DNA from 3 places in the Herminiimonas arsenitoxidans genome. Region 2 is predicted to be linked to each of the others. Evidence: predicted binding sites of a transcription regulator. Region 2 holds the regulator's gene; each other region holds the start of a gene.
The links. Region 2 encodes FliA, which starts transcription of late flagellar genes. Its sites were predicted from a motif close to CTAAAGTTTNNNNNNNNNNNGCCGNTA; they were not measured.

Region 1: BQ6873_RS03875 (YjfB family protein) is a predicted target of FliA. The motif match lies at 961-987, and genes of this name have one in related genera.
Region 3: BQ6873_RS04545 (flagellin N-terminal helical domain-containing protein) is a predicted target of FliA. The motif match lies at 1,073-1,099, and genes of this name have one in related genera.

The regions. Positions count from the first base shown of each region.
Region 1 covers NZ_LT671418.1:834,035-836,309, reverse strand. Annotated here, with positions in the region: gene cls (cardiolipin synthase) at 1-875, opposite strand, end outside; gene BQ6873_RS03875 (YjfB family protein) at 1,033-1,221, shown strand; gene BQ6873_RS03870 (DUF924 family protein) at 1,292-1,897, shown strand; gene BQ6873_RS03865 (TetR/AcrR family transcriptional regulator) at 1,945-2,275, opposite strand, start outside.
Region 2 covers NZ_LT671418.1:267,327-269,601, reverse strand. Annotated here, with positions in the region: gene motD (flagellar motor protein MotD) at 1-162, opposite strand, end outside; gene BQ6873_RS01280 (flagellar motor protein) at 201-941, opposite strand; gene BQ6873_RS01275 (RNA polymerase sigma factor FliA) at 923-1,654, opposite strand; gene BQ6873_RS01270 (MinD/ParA family ATP-binding protein) at 1,662-2,275, opposite strand, start outside.
Region 3 covers NZ_LT671418.1:975,265-977,539, reverse strand. Annotated here, with positions in the region: gene BQ6873_RS04545 (flagellin N-terminal helical domain-containing protein) at 1-973, opposite strand, end outside; gene BQ6873_RS04540 (tetratricopeptide repeat protein) at 1,415-2,275, opposite strand, start outside.

The sequences.
Region 1 (2,275 bases), 570 kb from region 2:
TAATCACCGTCGGGTACGCTGGCGATGACGCGCACGATTTTTTTGCCCATGGGTTTTAACGGCGGGAAGTAATTCCGTTCAGCGAGATTATCTGGCTTATGACTTACCCATGTTTGCATGAATAGCCATTGGAACGACGCGACTGCGGGTCCTTCTACTTGTATATGCGTATCACGCCAACCTAGATCGACATTGTCTTTTTTACGTGAACGAAATAGTGATTTGGATGAGTAATCGCTGGTGATATTAATGCCGCCGGTGAATGCAATCACGCCATCGACGACTAGAATCTTGCGATGATCGCGATTATTCAAATGCCAGGAGAAGAGCTGCTTGAATGGATTGACTGGATTGAATTCGAGTAAGTTGATTCCACTGTCGCGCAGTTGCTGGAAAAATTCTGGTGGTGTGCCGATGGAGCCTATGCTGTCATAAATAATGTTGACCTGTACACCTTCGCGCTGCTTCTGCATCAGTAGTTCCGCGAACTCCTTGCCCAAGGCATCTTGATTGAAAATATAGGTTTCCAGATTGATGTGATTTTTAGCATTTTTGATGGCAGCAAGCATGGCTGCCATTGTTTCTGGGCCGTCATTCAGCAGCGTGAGTTTATTGCCTGCGATGAGTGGACTGCCGGTCGCGGCTTCTTCCAGCGCTGCCAATTCAGGCAATTTGACATTGTCGCTACGCAAGCGTTTTGCCAGCAAGGATTCTGATTTTTGTTTGGATAGATTGCCTTGGCTGGTTTGTATCGTGATGGAGTCTTGCGGTGTCAATGATGTTTTTAAATAGCGTACATCAGGCAGCGAGGCGCAAGCCGTGAGCGAGAGGCACAGCGCGATCAGAGCTGGTCGAATAAGGAATCGAATGTGCATCACTATTGCATTCTCTGTATGGGAGCCGACAAGGCGAAAATATAGTCAAGCTAGTATGACGCCAAAATATGACAAAGTGATATTTGTAAAGAATTCGGAATATCTGCCGATAAGAATAAGAGAAGCGTCATTCCCGGCGTATTGATTTGAGGCGAATATGGACGTAAGCAATATTGCAAGTTTGGCGACCAGCATGGCGCAGCAGCGCACGAATAGTGACGTGTCTCTGACAGTATTCAAAAAGGCGATGGATATCCAGAGTGCGATGGCAACGACCTTGATCGATGCGATCCCGAAAGTGAATCTGCCTGCGAATATAGGTCAAAACATCAATACCAAAGCCTGATCACCGACTTCCAGATCGGTAGAAGCTATGCGACTATAGCGACACGATTTTTGGAACAAGGAGAGCAGGTATGTCGGTAGAAACGATAACGTCGATACTTGAGTTCTGGTTTGGCACGGACCAGGACGATGCCAAAGCGGCCGCACAACAAAGCAAGCTTTGGTGGTCCAAGGATACGGCGGTTGATCAGACGATCAGCGATCGCTTTCAAGAATCTACTTTGGCAGCAGCGAATGGTGAGTTGGATATATGGGCAGCGACGCCACGTGGTTTGCTTGCGCTGATTCTGCTGACAGATCAATTCCCTCGCAATATGTATCGCGGCTTGTCGACTTCTTTTGCATTCGATCCTCTGGCTTTGCAATGGAGCCTGATTGGACTTGATCATGGCTTCGATCAGGCGTTGCGACCTATCGAACGCGTTTTTCTTTATCTTCCGCTCGAACACTCCGAGAACATTGCGCATCAAGAACGCTCGGTAGCTTTATATGAGCAATTGCTGCGTGATGTACCGACTGCAGAAGAAAAAACCTTTGCCGGCTTTGTGCAATTTGCGATTCGGCATCGCGATATCGTTGCGCGTTTTGGTCGCTTTCCGCATCGGAATGCGATTCTGGGACGTGAAACGACAGAAGAAGAGCGTGCGTTTTTGCAAACGGCAGGCTCTTCTTTCTAGTTCGTCTTCGATGGATTTCTAAACGACGGGACTAACAGTCCGTTGTACTACTTGGTGACAGGCCAGGCGCGCATTGCGGCAGAAGCAATCGCGAGCAATTTATCTCGATCGCCGGTATCTCTGGCTTGCGTCGACATTCCCTGTATCACCGTGGCGTAAAAACTGGCGAGGGCGCTGGCATCGGTGCCGGGTGGCAATTCGCCTTTAGCCATACCTTGCTCGATTCTGGTCTTGATCATGACTTCCACGTTATCGCGGCGCTCTGTCATTGCGCTTTGCACGTGTTCGGCCGAGGCGGAGCAATTGGTGGTGGACGTGACAACCAGGCAGCCGGGCGGATGGCTAGGGCAGGTATTGTCGATGGCACTGCTTTGCAAT
Region 2 (2,275 bases):
AATGCCGAGGGAATTAGAGAGAATGCGGTACTTGCCTTCGTTGACAGAAGAGATCGCGTACATGACGACAAAGAAGGCGAACAAGAGCGTGATGAAGTCGGCGTAGGACACCAGCCAACGCTCATGGTTTTCATGTTCTTCTTCGTGTTTTCTACGTGCCATGGTTGATCAATCTGCAGATACTGTAAGCAAAACTACCGTTACATCAGATAGATATTCATGCGCTCTTCGATCAAGCGCGGATTGTCACCTGCAGCAATACCGGCAAATGCATCCGCCAGCATTTCGCGTTTAAAAATATCGCGACTGACCAGAGCTTTGAGCTTACTGGAGATAGGCAAGAACACTAGATTAGCAAAACCAACGCCATAAATCGTGGCCACAAATGCGACAGCAATACCGCTACCGAGGCGACTTGGATCGGATAAGTTTTCCATCACGTGTATCAGGCCAAGAACCGCGCCCAAAATCCCGATGGTCGGCGCGTAACCGCCTGCTGCTTCCCATATCTTGATGGCTAGGCGTTGGCGTGTTTCATAAGCGCCGATTTCCATATCCAACACTTCACGTAATTTATTTGGATCAACACCATCCACGATCAAACGCAAACCGTGCGCAATAAATGGATCGTTCACATCCTTGATGACACGTTCCAGACTGAGCAAGCCTTCGCGACGTGCGATCACACTCCAACTAGTGATGTCACTGATCAAGGCTTGATAGTCATCATCCTTCGGGACGAAAACCAAACCCGCCATTTTTACGCCTTGCGCAAAATTGCGCCAGCCGCTTTGCAGAAGAACAGCACCTATGGTGCCGACGATGACAATGATGAACGCGGCTGGTTGCACCAGCGAGCCCAGCCCTCCTCCTTCGAGCATTTGCCCGACAAGGATGCCACCAAGCGCCAGCGCGATACCAATTAAGCTACCCCAGTCCACGCTTTCTCCCTTAAGTTTGCACGCATCCTGGCGATAGCCTGACTATGCAATTGCGATACACGTGATTCGGTCACGCCCATGACGGCGCCGATTTCCTTCAGATTCATTTCCTGCTCGTAGTACAAACCCATGAGGATTTTTTCACGCTCCGGCAGTGCATGAATTGCTTCAATGACCGCGGCACGAAAACCGGTGTTCATCAAATTCTGCAATGGATCGGGCGACTCATCGGTGCAATAACGATCGAGGAAATGCTCGTTGTCTTCGCTATCGTGAAAGTCTTCGTAATACACCAGTTGATGGCCACCACCGTCGCTCAACAAATCCTGATAATCAGCCAGCGACAGCTTGAGCTGTTTGGCGACTTCGCTCTCGTTCGGCGCACGTCCCAGACGCTGCTGCAAGGTGTTCATTGCCACCTCGATCTTGCGCATATTTTGACGCATGCTGCGCGGCATCCAGTCACTGCTGCGCAATTCATCCAGCATCGCGCCGCGTATGCGTTGCACGGCATAGGTTTCGAATTGCGCGCCATGTGTTTCTTCGTAGCGGCTAACAGCATCCAGCAAACCAATCATGCCAGCCTGAATCAAATCATCCACTTCCACACTAGGCGGCAACTTGGCTTTCATCTGATGCGCCAGTTTTTTAACTAGAGGCGCATGTTCTCCTACGAGATGATCTTTGTCTGATTTTCCAGCCGCGGTATACATAGGTGATTCAGGCTCCGAACTTGGCGCCGTGGGCGGATAAGGTAAAACGTTCTGCAAGACGTCTGAAAGCAACCGATGCACCAGCCATCGGGAAGGCATCTATCACCGCACGACCAAGACGCGCCGCGCGTGTCGTTTGTTCATCTTGCGGTACAGAGCCTATCGAATGCAATTCCACTGCCAGATAACGACTGGCCGCTTGTGCCATGTTTTGATAAACAAGCGCGGCTTCCTGCTCGTCTGCCCCTGTCACCAGAACACTGAACGGACGACGGCCTAATTGCGCATTCAATCGTTTGATCAACGCATAGGCGTTCTTGATCGATGCCGCATCGGGCGAAACTTGTACGACGATATCGCCGTTCGCCATCGCAGGGATAGGTAAATTACCATCTTCATCCAGTTCGGCATCAACCATCAGCACGTCTGATTGCGATGCCAAGACGTTGAATGCATTCGACAGACGACGCTGTTGATTCGCATCACGTGTTACTGCATGGAGTGAGCCACGCGTCAGTGACGCCAGACCGAAGCCTTGCGGCATCGCTTGCACGACTTGATTAAGTGCGCGCTCCTGGCGTGCGACGTCAAGCAAGGTTGCCTGTATTTCTGCACCCATGC
Region 3 (2,275 bases), 710 kb from region 2:
TGCCAGCAGTCAGGCCAGCGGCAGCGGCAGTTGCTGTGCTACCAAGACCGACCGAAATTGCCGCACCCGTAGTATTGCTGAGGATGATAGCGTTAGCCGCGCCGCCGTTTGAGCCATCGCCAATAGTAGCAGTGACGCCGGTCGAGCCAGTTTTTGCATTGATGGCAGCTGCAACATTAGTCGCTTGTGCTGATGCATTTGCTCCGCCACTAACCGCACCAAGCTGGACACCATTGATGGTGATGTCGCCAGCTGCAATTGCTGTGGTGCCAGTGATGGCCGCGCCGATGCTAAAGTTGCCAGATTGCGATGCGGTGACGCCAGTTATTCCTGATTGTGCATTGATTGCATCAACTTTTGCTTTAGATGTTGTGCCAGTAGTGGCGACACTTTGACCATTGATTGTCAGGCCCGTACTAGCCACGGTGGTAGGGGCAAATATACTTGCAGCAGCTGTTTTGTTGCCGACTGCGCTGGAGCGCGAGTCACCGATTTGTACGCCGATGGTTTGGTTGGCATTGGCGCCGATTTGGAAATTTGCATTAGCAAACGAGCCATCCAGCACGTTTTGGCCATTGAACTGGGTTTGTGTAGCAAGACGGTCATATTCGCCAACCAATTGTGTTACTTCATTTTGCAATGCGCCGCGATCACTTGCGCTGTTGGAAGCATTTGCAGACTGTACTGCCAATGTGCGGATACGTTGCAGCAAATCCGTTGCCTGACCGAGTGCACCTTCAGCCGTTTGTGCCAGCGAAATGCCGTCGTTGGCGTTACGTGCAGCCTGGTTCAAACCATTGATCTGGCTGGTCATACGATCGGAAATTGCCAAGCCTGCAGCATCGTCTTTTGCGCTATTGATACGCAGACCAGACGACAAACGTTGCAGCGAAGTTGCCAGGGAGGATTGGGATGTCGTCAGATTGCGTTGCGCATTCAGCGACGAGACATTGGTGTTGATTACTGCTGCCATATTATTTCTCCAGTTAAAGGTCGATGAATTCTGACGTAAGTGCTGCAACTTCGGCTGAATCCCTTTTTATGGAGGTATTTCCGTCGTTGTTACTACCTTTATCGGACGCTACTGGAAAAAGTTTAATAAATAACTTAATTTTTTCCGGTCCCGTCTCAACATGCGCCAGACAACTTGTTCTTCGACTTAACTAGAAAATTCTTTAAGGAAATATTTTTTTAATTAACCCTCAAGTTTTTTGAAAGTGTATGTGCTCCTCAGTTATGCATGCAATTTTACGAATTTTGATGGAAGATTTTTTTAAATAAATGTTCGAGAGCGATATAAATAAATGTCTTAAGCCACATGCGATAAGTAAACAAGTGGCATCCAGAGGAGGTGCAACTGCGGTGGAATAGATTGTTATCTAAAAATAAACGCTCAACTATGCTAGGCGTAGCTTTACTCCATATATAACAAAGTCATTAGCAGGTTGCTGTGCGCTTCGGCGTAGTCAGGGGTGATCTCGAGCGCGCGCCGATAACTGGCAATTGCCGCTTCTGGTTGCCCTTGGTTGATCAGTGTAAGCCCCATGTTGTTGTAAGCCAGCGCGTAATCATCTCGTAGCTGAATTGCTTCTTGGTAGCAGAGTAATGCATCCGCTGTACGATCCATCAGATTTAGCACCACTCCAAGGTTGCAAAAAACATCTGCCCGTGCCGGATCCAGCTTGAGTGCTGTGCGATAACAGGATTCTGCTTCGCCGAGCTTGGTTTGTGCCTGGAGAGCCAAGCCCATATTGGAATATGCCGATGCATGTGATGGGGCAATTGCCAATAATGCACGATAACAATCAATCGCATTATCGTAGTGTCCCTGCGCAAATAGCGTCGTGCCGAGATTGAGGCGCGCATCGAGATGGTCGTTTTTCAGATTAATCGCTTGTCGATATTCTGTAATGGCCGGGTCGAAATGATTTTGTGCTTGAAACGTACAGCCCAAGTTGTAATGCGCTTCGGCCGACTTTGGTTGACGTTTTAATATTTGGCGATAACAGTCTTCTGCTTCAGTAAATTGTTCTAGCTCTTTGTAGATGCCGCCTAGATTGAGATAAGCATCGACGTAATCGACATTGAGTGCCAGCGCTTGGCGATAACAAATTGCCGCATCTTGCTGCAATCCTTGCAGGTTGAGGGTGTGGCCGAGATTGTGATGTGCTTCTGCGAACTGCGGATTGATCTCAATAGCCTTGGTGTAGCAGGCGGCGGCTTCTTGCAAGCGCCCCAGATCGTGGAAGGCATTGCCCAATGCTAGATGAGTCTG